DNA from 2 places in the Janthinobacterium rivuli genome. Region 1 is predicted to be linked to the other one. Evidence: predicted binding sites of a transcription regulator. Region 1 holds the regulator's gene; the other holds the start of a gene.
The links. Region 1 encodes FNR, which switches genes on or off when oxygen is low (the NO sensors DNR and NnrR bind a similar motif). Its sites were predicted from a motif close to TTGATNNNNATCAA; they were not measured.

Region 1 (5,555 bases):
CTGCGCGAGCAGGTGTGCAAATACATGTGCCCCTACGCGCGCTTTCAGAGCGCCATGTTCGACCAGGACACCTTGATCATCACCTACGATGCCAAGCGCGGCGAACCACGCGGCGCCATGAGCAAGAAGGCTGGCAACAACGACAAGCTGGGCGACTGCATCGATTGCACCCTGTGCGTGCAGGTGTGTCCGACCGGCATCGATATCCGCAACGGCCTGCAGTATGAATGCATCGGCTGCGCCGCCTGCGTCGATGCCTGCAACAGCGTGATGGACAAGGTCGAGCGGCCGCGTGGCCTGATACGCTACAGCACCGACCATGCGATGGAAAACAACTTCAATTCGAAGCAGATACGCCAGCGCGCCATGCGCCCACGCGTCCTGATCTACACTTCCATCCTGGCCCTGATCATCATCGCCGTATGTACCTCGCTGGCCCTGCGCACGCCCCTGAAAATGGACGTGATCCGCGACCGCGGTTCGATGGGACGCGAAGTGGAAGACGGCATGATCGAAAACGTCTACCGCCTGCAGATCATGAACACGTCCGAGCAAAGCCAGCATTTCAAGATCAGCGCTTCCGGCTTGCCGGGCCTGACCTTGCTGACGCGTGAAGAAGTGACCTTGCAGCCGACGGAAACGCTGGGCTGGCCGATCCGCCTGCGCGTGCCGCACGGCGTCGGCGAGAAGGGTTCGAACAAGATTGCGATCGAATTGCAATCGCTGGACAACCCCTCGCTGCATGTGCGCGAAAGCGCGGTATTCATCGTGCCGCGTTAAAGCAGGAAGGCCGGTTCCCGCATGGGGACTGGCCGTTTACACAGGAGAAATACCATGTCCGACAGTCTGAAACTGCAGCCTCCCGTTGCACCGTGGTACAAGCATCGCTGGCCATGGCTGCTGATGATCGGTCCCGGCCTGTCCGTGGTCGTCGGCAGCTTCATGGGCTATATCGCGTTTACGCAGCCCGATGCGCTGGTGGTGGGCGACTATTACAAGCAGGGCAAGGCGATCAACCAGGATTTGAAGCGCGACACGATCGCCAGCGACCTGGCGATGGCTACCAGCTTGTCCTACGACGTGGCGTCAGCGCGCCTCAGTGGTTCCGTGCACAGCTTCGGCAAAGCTTACCAGGGTCCGCTGCAGCTGCACCTGGCGCATGCGACCCTGCCGGAAAAGGACATCAAGCTGCTGGTGCGGCCCGATGCGGCCGGCAATTTCTCGGTGGCGCTGCCGATGCTCGAGCGCAGCCGCTGGCAAGTGCTGGTGGAAAACGACAAACGCGAGTGGCGCCTGTCCGGCATCTGGACCTGGCCGCTGCAACGCAGCATCGCGCTGCACGCCGATGAAGAGCTGTAGGCCTTATTTGCAGACGTCGGTACCGGCCGTGATGGCCTTCAATTTTGCCGGCTGCAAGATTTCAATTTCTCGGTTCGAGACGCGCAGCCAGCCTTCCTTCTTGAACTTCGACAGCAGGCGGCTGACGCTTTCGATGGTCAGGCCCAGGTAGTTGCCGATTTCCTCGCGCGACATGCGCAGCTGGAATTTGCTGCTCGAATAGCCGCGCGCTTCATAGCGCGACGCCAGGTTGACGATGAAGGCGGCAAAACGCTGCGTCGCCTGCATATTGCCCAGCAATAGCATGACGCTTTGCTCGCGCGTGATTTCCTGACTCATCATGCGGTGGAAATGGCGCAGCAGGGTCGGCATATTGCCCAGCAATTGTTCCAGGCTGGAAAACGGGATTTCACACACTTCGCTGTCTTCCAGCGCCACCGCATTACAGTGGTGGCGGTCGGCGCTGATGGCGTCCATGCCCAGCAGTTCGCCGGCCATCTGAAAGCCCGTCACCTGCTCTTCGCCACCGGGATTGATCTGGTACGTCTTGAAGTGCCCCAGGCGGATCGCGTACAGGTTCTGGAACGAGTCGCCGATGCGGAACAGCGAGGCGCCGCGCACGATCTTGCGGCGGCGGCCGATGATCTGGTCCAGCCTGTCCATGTCGCCCATATCGAGGCCCATCGGCAGGCACAATTGATGCATGCTGCAGGTCGAGCATCGCGCACGCAACGCTTCCACGTTCACTGTAGGCAAGGTTGGAGTGAGTAGCGCTTCAGTCATGTCGGTACCTTTTAGAAAATGCAACAACAAGTTTACTGCATACAGGGTTGCCGTGTGCCAATTTCACGGCAATTTCGCTGAATAAACGACGTTCCGACTTTAATTATATGGCAACATCGTCAAAAGCCCATGCGGGGAGGGCAATTTGCGCGGCGCCGCTTGCCAAGCTGGGGTATTGATAGGAAAATTCCTGACAGCATTACTTGCCGCCTGTGCCGTCCGGTACTGAAAAGGAAATCATGAAGCCTCTCGGCATCAAAGCAAAAGTCGCGCTGGCCACCAGCCTGACCTCGATCGCCATGATCGCGCTGGTCACCATGATCCAGGTGCAGCACATGCGCGACGACTTCACCCGAGTACTGCTGAGCCAGCAGTCATCCCTGATCAGCCGCACCGCTGCCGAGCTCGACGACAAGCTGGGCATGCTGCTGCAGATCGTCACCCTGACGGCCCGGCAGCAGCCGCCGGAACTGATCGCCCGGCCCGCCCAATTGCGCGAATACTATTCGCGCCGCTCGATGCTGGTGCTGTTCGACGACGTGCTGGTGCTCGACGCGCAAGGCGCCGTCGTGGCCGACATGCCGGAAGTGCCGGGGCGCGCCGGCATCAATGTTGCCGAGCGCGAGTATTTCCAGACCGTCCTGCGCACGCGCCAGCCCATGATCACCGAACCGATGCTGGGCAAGTCGAGCGGCATGCCCATCGTGCAGATGGTGGCGCCCGTGCTCACCGCCGATGGCCAGGTGGCCGGCGTGGTGATCGGCGTGCTGCGCCTGTACAAGGACAATCTGCTGGGGCGTTTGCGCTCGGAAAAGGTCGGCAAGAGCGGCTATTACTTCATCCTCACGCGCGGCGCCGTGCCGCGCTACGTGCTGCACCCCGATACCAGCCGTTTGCTGCAGCCGCGCCAGCCGAACGCCAATCTGACGACGACCCAGCTGCTGAAGGAAGATGGCGAAGGCAGCATGGTCAGCACCAACAGCCGCGGCATCACGGCCGTCAACAGCTTCAAGCGCCTGAAATCGGTGAACTGGCTGCTGGCCAGCTCGCTGCCCGTCGACGATGCCTTCGAACCATTCGATGGCGTGCTGTACCGGCTGGTGCTGTGGAGCATCCTTGCCTCGCTGCTGGCCGCCTTTGTTCTGGGCTGGGTCACCGTGCGCCTGCTGTCGCCGCTGGTGCGCCTGCGCGACACCCTGCTGGCCCTGCGCACCAGCGGCAGCCGTTTCACCCCCGTGCCGGTGCAGCAGCGCGACGAGATCGGCGAACTGACGGAAGCGTTCAACGGCCTGATGAGCGAACGCGACCGCCTGCAGCAGGAACTCGAAGCGCGCGCGGCGGAGCTGGAGCAGGAACGCGACCGGGCCGAGGCGGCCAACCGCGCGAAGAGCGATTTCGTGGCCAACATGAGCCATGAAATCCGCACGCCCCTCAATGCCGTGCTGGGCATGGTGTATTTGCTGGGCAATACCAGACTCGACACGGAACAGCGCAAGTATCTGACCATGGTCAGAGTGGCGGGCCAGTCGCTGCTGGGCATCCTCAACGACGTGCTCGACTATTCGAAGATCGAGGCGCGCCGCATGGAATTGTCGCCCGTCGAATTCGACCTCGACGAAGTCATGAATACCCTGGCCACGACGATGACGATGAATGCGGGCGAAAAGGAACTGGAACTGGCCATCGCCGTCGAACCCGACGTGCCGCGGCGCCTGGTGGGCGACGCCCAGCGCCTGCAGCAAATCCTCGTCAACCTGGCCGGCAACGCCATCAAATTTACCGAGAGCGGCGAAGTGGTGGTGGCCGTCAGCCTGGCCGAGAGAGAGAGCGGCCGCGCCTGGCTGCGCTTCGAAGTGCGCGACACGGGCATCGGCATGACGGAACTGCAGCAACAGCAGCTGTTCGCCGCGTTTTCGCAGGGCGACCAGAGCATCACGCGGCGCTTCGGCGGCACGGGCCTGGGCCTGGCCATCAGCAAGCAGCTGATCCACATGATGGGCGGCGACATCGCCGTCGCCAGCAGCGAAGGCAAGGGCAGCCGCTTCTGGTTTAGCGTGCCCTTCGAGATGCTGGCGCAGCCGGCGGAAACGCGGCGCACGCCGGCGCTGGGACAGCTGCGCCTGCTGGTGGCCGACGACAACCGCACCACGCGCGAACTGATCGTCAAGCTGATCGAGGCGTGGGGCTGGCTGGCCGACGAAGTGGACTCCGGCTTTGCCGCCATCGAACTGTACCGCGAACGCCTGGCCCAGCAGCAACCGTACGACGTGGTGCTGGCCGACTGGCACATGCCCGTCATGGACGGTCTGGCCACGGCCAAGGCCATCCGCCAGGCGGCCAGCGGCCAGCGCCAGCCCATCGTGGTGATGGTCAACGCCTTCGCCCGCAACCACCTGGAGGAAATCTCCAGCGCGGCCGAGGCCGACGTCGTGCTGATGAAGCCGATCACGGGATCGAGCCTGTTCGACGCCCTGCACCAGGCGCTGATTGCCAAGGACGACGGCGGCGAACAGCGCATCCTGCACCAGCCGCTGGGCACGGAACTGGCCGGCGTGCATTTCCTGCTGGTGGAAGACAATCATTTGAACCAGGCCGTGGCGCGCGGCATCCTCGAACACATGGGCGCCACCCTGGACGTGGTGGGCGACGGCTTGCAAGCCGTGGAACGGCTGCGCACGGAAGCGCTGCGCTACGACATCGTGCTGATGGACATGCAGATGCCCGTCATGGACGGTTTCAGCGCCACCCACATCATCCGCACGGAACTGCGCTTGGGCCTGCCCGTGATCGCCATGACGGCCGGCGTGCTGGCGTCCGAGCGCGAGCGTTGCATGACGGCCGGCATCAGCGATTTCATCGCCAAGCCCGTCGTGGTGGAAGAGATGATGGAAGTCATCCTGCGCCACCTGCCCAAGCGCCCGCCAGTGCAGACGGCCGAGCCGGTGACAGTTGCCGATGAGGAAGTGTTTTCCATGGCGCCGCTGATGCGCGTGATGGGGCGCGACGCGAAGGGGCGCGGCGTGCTGCGGCGCATGGTCGAAGACGCGCTGAACAAGGGCATGACGCCCGTGCGCGACGCCGAAACCGCGTTGCAGGCTGGCCGCCACAGCGACGTGGCGCGCATCCTGCACAGCGTGCGCGGCTCCGTCGGCACCCTGGGCACGAAACGCCTGATCCGCGCCGCGTTCGCCACCGAGGAAGCCATCGATGCGGGACGCTTTGATGAGGTGCCGGCGCTGCTGGCGCACACGGCGCTGGAGCTGGAACTGGTGCTGGCGGCGGCGGGGGATTGGTTGTCGAGGCTAAAAGATTAAAAAGGTAGGTCGGATTAGCGGTGGCACGCCGCGTAATCCGACAACATTGTTGGCGGATCATGTCGGATTACGCGCAAGCGCTAATCCGACCTACGCTTATGCGGGTACGCCCAGAATCAC
Region 2 (5,555 bases), 710 kb from region 1:
GTATGCAGACGACGGGCAACGCGGGCGGTTCGCACAATCTGTACCTGACCTCGAAGCTGACGGCCGCCAGCGACGATTTTAGCGCCATGCTGAAAAAGCTGGGCACGGGCTTGCTGGTGACGGAACTGATGGGACAGGGAACCAATTACGTGACGGGCGATTATTCGCGCGGCGCGTCCGGTTTCTGGGTGGAAAATGGCGTCATCCAATACCCGGTGGAAGAAATCACCATCGCCGGCAACATGAAGGACATGCTGCGCAACATCGTGGCCGTGGGTGCCGACGCTTTGCGCCGCGGCACCAAAGAGACGGGTTCCATCCTTATCGAGAGCATGGTGGTGGCGGGCGGCTGAGGCGCAAGCGGTTCGATGCCAGACGGCAGCTGCTGCCTCGGCACGCTTCCCAAACGCTGGCCGCGCGGGCAAAAAAATGCCCCGGCGAGCGGGGCATGGGATCAAGCGGGCCGGTTCGGCCCTGGCGCTCAGGCGCGCAAAGTGGACAGAATCGGTTGCAGCACGGCCGCGCCCAGGGCGGCGCTGCGGGCGCCGCTCCAGCCCGTTTGCGGGTCGGGATCGTTGGCATTGTCCTTGAACGGCAATTCCAGGGTCAGCGACAGGCAGCCGAAGGCGTGCGTGATGTGGGGCGAACCCATGGTCAGCACTTCCGGCGTGAACGGGCCGTCTTCGTAGCCGTGCTCATCCTGGAAGTCGGGGCTGGCCACCTTGAAGTCGGCGATGAAGCGGTCTTGCTCGGCTTTTTGTGCTGGCGTGAAATTTTCCAGCGCATCGCTGCCAGCCACGAATACATATGGCAGACCTTCGTCGCCATGCACGTCGAGGAACAGGTCGCAGCCGATTTCATGCATCTTCTGTTTCACCAAGAATACTTCCGGGCTGCGCTCCATCGTTGGCGTCATCCATTCGCGGTTCAAGTTTGCGCCGGCCGCGTTGGTGCGCAGGTTGCCATGCACGGAACCGTCCGGGTTCATGTTCGGCACCACGTAGAAGACGGCGTCCTGCAGGCACTGGCGGGCAAACGGATTGGCCTGGTCCAGCAAGGCTTCGAGCATGCCTTCGACAAACCATTCGGCCATCGTTTCACCGGGATGCTGGCGCGCGATGACCCAGACTTTTTTCTCGGCATCGGCGTCGCCGACCACCAGCAGGTTCATGTCGCGGCCTTCCACGGTGCTGCCCAGGTCGATCAGGCGTACCAGCGGCGACGCTTGCGCGCTGTCGATCAAGGCCAGGTGACGGTCCCATGGATACGGTTCGAAGTAGGCGTAGTACACGCTTTCTTCTTCCGGCGTATGTTCGATGGTCATCACGGTGCCGTCAAAGCTGGTCGGCACGCGGAACCAGGTTTCGCGGTCGTAGCTGGCGACAGCCTGGTAATCTTTCCAGCCGTCCGGGTAGGCCGACTTGCCAGCGTTCATGAAGCGGATCGTGCACGCCTCGCCTTGCGCGCCTTGCAGGCGGAAGTAAAACCACTGCGTGATGTCGGCGTGGGAATCCTTGCGGATGTTCAGCTCGATGGAGTGGGCATCGTCGGCGCGCAGCACCTCGATCGCGCCGGCGTCGAATTGCTGACTGATTTTAATGGTCATGTGTGTTCCTGATAAAAACGTATGGGTTTTGCATCGTGTGCAATGGCGCGATGATACCCGTTTTAGCCGCGCCTTTGTGCTGGCGCAAACGACGGCGGACGTGCTTTGCTAACGTGGAAGCTCCGACACAGGAGATCATCATGGACGACAACGGCAAACACATACGCGAACTGGAAAAGAAAGTCAGCGCCCTCAGCGACGCCCTGGCGCACCTGGGCAAGGGCACGACCTTGCAGGAATTGCTGCGCATCATACGTTTCCCCGGCTATACGACGCCGGCCGAATACACCTTCAACGTCGCCATCCTCGACACCATGCTGGTGCAGGTCAATGCGCTGGAAAAGCTGGGGCAGGATTTGCTGGCTGGGGCCAAGCAAGTAGTGCTGAAGCAGTGAACGCCTGAGAAAATGCCCATGGCGGCGTTGCGTTGCCTTGGCGTACTAGTCGTACTGCCTGCGGCCACGCGCCTGGCCCTGAACATTTTTCAGACGTTCAAGTAGTCAGACCGCCAAATCGTTCGTAGAACCACGGCTCGACAGATGCCGCCTGCTCATCCTCGCGCCGCAGGGTAGCCAGGATATGTTCCTCGGCAGCCGCATACGTGATGCGGTACAGGTCGCGCGCCAGCGCATACGCTTGCGTGCCGGGCCACGGTTCGGGCAGCAGTTCGACGGGCAGTTGCGGGTCGTGCAATTGCACGCGGCGGTAGGCGTGCGTCAGCAGGGAGCGGATGACGAACGCCTGCTCCGCATCGAACACGGGTTCTTCCTGCAGCAGGGTCAGCAGGGGCTGGAAGCTGGCGATGAATTTTGCGTAGCCGGCCATCACTTCCGACAAGTCCCAGCAGTCGCCCACCATGTCGCGCAGGGGACGCGTGCTCACGCCCGGCAATTCCGTGGTGTGGCAGACGTACAGCTTACCCTGCACCTCATTGCGCACGAGGATATCTTCCAGCGCCTCCGCATTGCTGGCCGGGTGGCCAAAGATGCCGGGAGAAATCAAACCATAGCCGGCCCACAATAATTCCTTGCGCAGCGCCCCCCGCTCGGCCGCGCCGATGCTGCCGGCCGGTCCGATCACCAGGGTCCAGCTGCCATCCCAATGCACGACCAGCGGCGCATAGATGCGGCGGTAGGCGCGTTCGAAGCGGGCCAGCGCCTCCGGGCGTATCGTATAGGCGCTGCGGCGGCCGTCGCGCTGCGAGCTGAGCCAGCCTTCCTGCGCCAGGCGGAATACGCTGGTGCGCAATAAGCGGTCATTGACGCCGAATGGCGCCAGCAGTTCGATCAGGCTGCCCAGCCAGATGGCGCCGCCGCGCGGCACGATGGCGTCGCCAAAGATGGTCATCACCAGGGACTTCGAGCGCGGTGGGTCGCTTTCCAGGAAATCGGCTATCCATGCCGTGCAGCGGGTGTTCTTCATGTGGTTCCGGTCTGGCCGTGTTGCGGTCGGTTCAATAAAAGCAGCAGTTTACTTGGCTGCGCGGGTAGCGCGGCAATAATTTGCCGGAAGCGCTGGTGGCGCTTCGTAGTGTTTTCTCATAAGCAATATCATACGCACAAAAAAGCGGCATAAGATACGAATTTTTAAAATGATTCATATCAAGTGTATGCAAATCGTTTTTTGTATCGTATTATCTGTTCATCGCACCGCGTTGCTGCGCAAAATCAAAGACATGGGAGACACATCATGTACGCACAAATGGTTGAAACCGGCCTCAAGAACGTCCGTTCCCTCGACGACATGGGTCAAGAAGAGCGCGCTTTCCAGGCACGCATCGACGAAGGCATCAAGATCGAGGCCAAGGACTGGATGCCGGATGCCTACCGCAAGACCCTGATCCGCCAGATTTCGCAGCACGCGCACTCGGAAATCGTCGGCCAATTGCCCGAAGGTAACTGGGTCACGCGCGCGCCGACCCTGAAACGCAAGTCCATCCTGCTGGCGAAGATCCAGGACGAAGCAGGCCATGGCCTGTACCTGTATAGCGCCGCGGAAACCCTGGGCGTGTCGCGCGACGACTTGTTGGCCGCCTTGCACTCGGGTAAAGCCAAGTATTCCAGCATCTTTAATTATCCGACCCTGTCGTGGGCCGACATGGGCGCCATCGGCTGGCTGGTCGACGGTTCCGCCATCATCAACCAGATTCCCCTGTGCCGCTGCTCTTACGGTCCGTATGCGCGCGCCATGATCCGCGTGTGCAAGGAAGAATCGTTCCATGCGCGCCAGGGCTACGACATCATGATGTCGCTGTGCAAGGGCACGCCCGAGCAGAAAGCCATGGCGCAGGATGCCTTGAACCGCTGGTGGTGGCCTTCGCTGATGATGTTCGGCCCGTCCGACGCCGCCTCCGTCAACAGCGCCCAGTCGGCGCAATGGCGCATCAAGCTGTTCTCGAACGACGAATTGCGCCAGCGCATGGTCGATCAGACCGTGCCGCAAATCGAATACCTGGGCCTGACCGTGCCCGATCCCGACCTGAAGTTCAATGCGGAAACGGGCCACTATGAATTCGGCGAGATCGACTGGTCCGAGTTCAACAACGTCCTGAAGGGCAATGGCCCGTGCAACCGCGAACGCCTGCAAACGCGTGTCAAAGCGTATGAAGACGGCGCATGGTTCCGCGATGCCTTGCTCGCGTATGCAGACAAGCAAGCCGCTAACAAAGCAGCAGCGTAATTACATAAGACAGATAGGGGAGAGCAACATGAGCAAAGAATGGCCATTGTGGGAAGTTTTCATCCGCAGCCAGCACGGCCTGGCGCACAAGCATGTGGGCAGCCTGCACGCCTCTGACGCCACCATGGCGGTCAACCATGCGCGCGACGTCTATACGCGCCGCAATGAAGGCGTGAGCATCTGGGTGGTGCGCGCGGCCGATATCGTTGCCAGCAGCCCCGGCGACAAGGGCGCCCTGTTCGAACCGTCGAACAGCAAGGTGTACCGCCATCCCACCTTCTTCCCGATGCCGGAAGAAGTCAAGAACCTGTGATGGGAGCGCCTGCAATGGATGACAAGGTCAATTATCTTTTTCGCCTGGGCGACAATGCCCTGATCCTCAGCCAGCAGCTGTCGCAGCTGTGCGGCAAGGGGCCGGCGCTGGAAGAAGACATGGCGCTGACCAACGTGGCGCTGGACCTCCTGGGCCAGACGCGTTTGTGGTTCAGCTATGCGGCCGAGCTGGAAAACGCGGGCCGCGACGAAGACGACATCGCTTTCCTGCGCGACGCCCACGATTTCAAGAACTGCCTGCTGGTCGAGCAGCCGAACGGCAATTACGCCGACACCATGATGCGCCAGTTCTTCTTCGACAGCTGGCACTACTTCCAGCTGCTGGAACTGACGAAATCGACGGATGCGCGCATCGTCGAGGTGGCGCAAAAATCGATCAAGGAAGTGACCTATCACTTGCGCCGCAGCGGCGACCTGATCGTGCGCCTCGGCGACGGCACGGCGGACAGCCACGCGAAAACGCAGGCCGCCGCCGACCAGCTGTGGATGTACACGGGCGAGATGTTCAAGTACGACGCCGTCGACCAGGCCATGGTCGCCGCCGGCATCGCGCCGCCATCGGACGTGCTGCGCCGCGCTTTCCTCGAACACGTGGCCGAGATCTTCGCCGAAGCGACATTGACCATGCCGGCGCCCGACGCCTGGATGCAAAAGGGCGGCAAGCAGGGCACGCACACGGAGCACCTGGGTTTTATCCTGGCCGAGATGCAGTTCCTGCAGCGCGCCTATCCCGGGGCGGAGTGGTAATGAACACGGTCGCTGGCGCCGCAGCGCTGGATGCCGCCCAGGTCTGGGCCTGGCTCGGCGACGTGCCGGACCCGGAAATCCCCGTCATTTCGGTGGTGGACCTGGGCATCGTGCGCGCCGTCGATGTGGTCAGCAGCGAAGAGTGCATCGTGACGATCACGCCCACGTATTCGGGCTGCCCGGCCATGCA

Region 2: the regulator FNR is predicted to act here: its motif matches at 3,198-3,211, upstream of paaA (1,2-phenylacetyl-CoA epoxidase subunit PaaA).

The regions. Positions count from the first base shown of each region.
Region 1 covers NZ_CP121464.1:289,547-295,101, forward strand. Annotated here, with positions in the region: gene ccoG (cytochrome c oxidase accessory protein CcoG) at 1-780, shown strand, start outside; gene P9875_RS01225 (FixH family protein) at 835-1,359, shown strand; gene fnr (fumarate/nitrate reduction transcriptional regulator Fnr) at 1,363-2,121, opposite strand; gene P9875_RS01235 (response regulator) at 2,361-5,435, shown strand; gene P9875_RS01240 (TOBE domain-containing protein) at 5,532-5,555, opposite strand, start outside.
Region 2 covers NZ_CP121464.1:5,906,054-5,911,608, reverse strand. Annotated here, with positions in the region: gene pmbA (metalloprotease PmbA) at 1-353, shown strand, start outside; gene P9875_RS26805 (M14 family metallopeptidase) at 482-1,606, opposite strand; gene P9875_RS26800 (hypothetical protein) at 1,747-2,001, shown strand; gene paaX (phenylacetic acid degradation operon negative regulatory protein PaaX) at 2,099-3,028, opposite strand; gene paaA (1,2-phenylacetyl-CoA epoxidase subunit PaaA) at 3,296-4,285, shown strand; gene paaB (1,2-phenylacetyl-CoA epoxidase subunit PaaB) at 4,314-4,598, shown strand; gene paaC (1,2-phenylacetyl-CoA epoxidase subunit PaaC) at 4,613-5,365, shown strand; gene paaD (1,2-phenylacetyl-CoA epoxidase subunit PaaD) at 5,365-5,555, shown strand, end outside.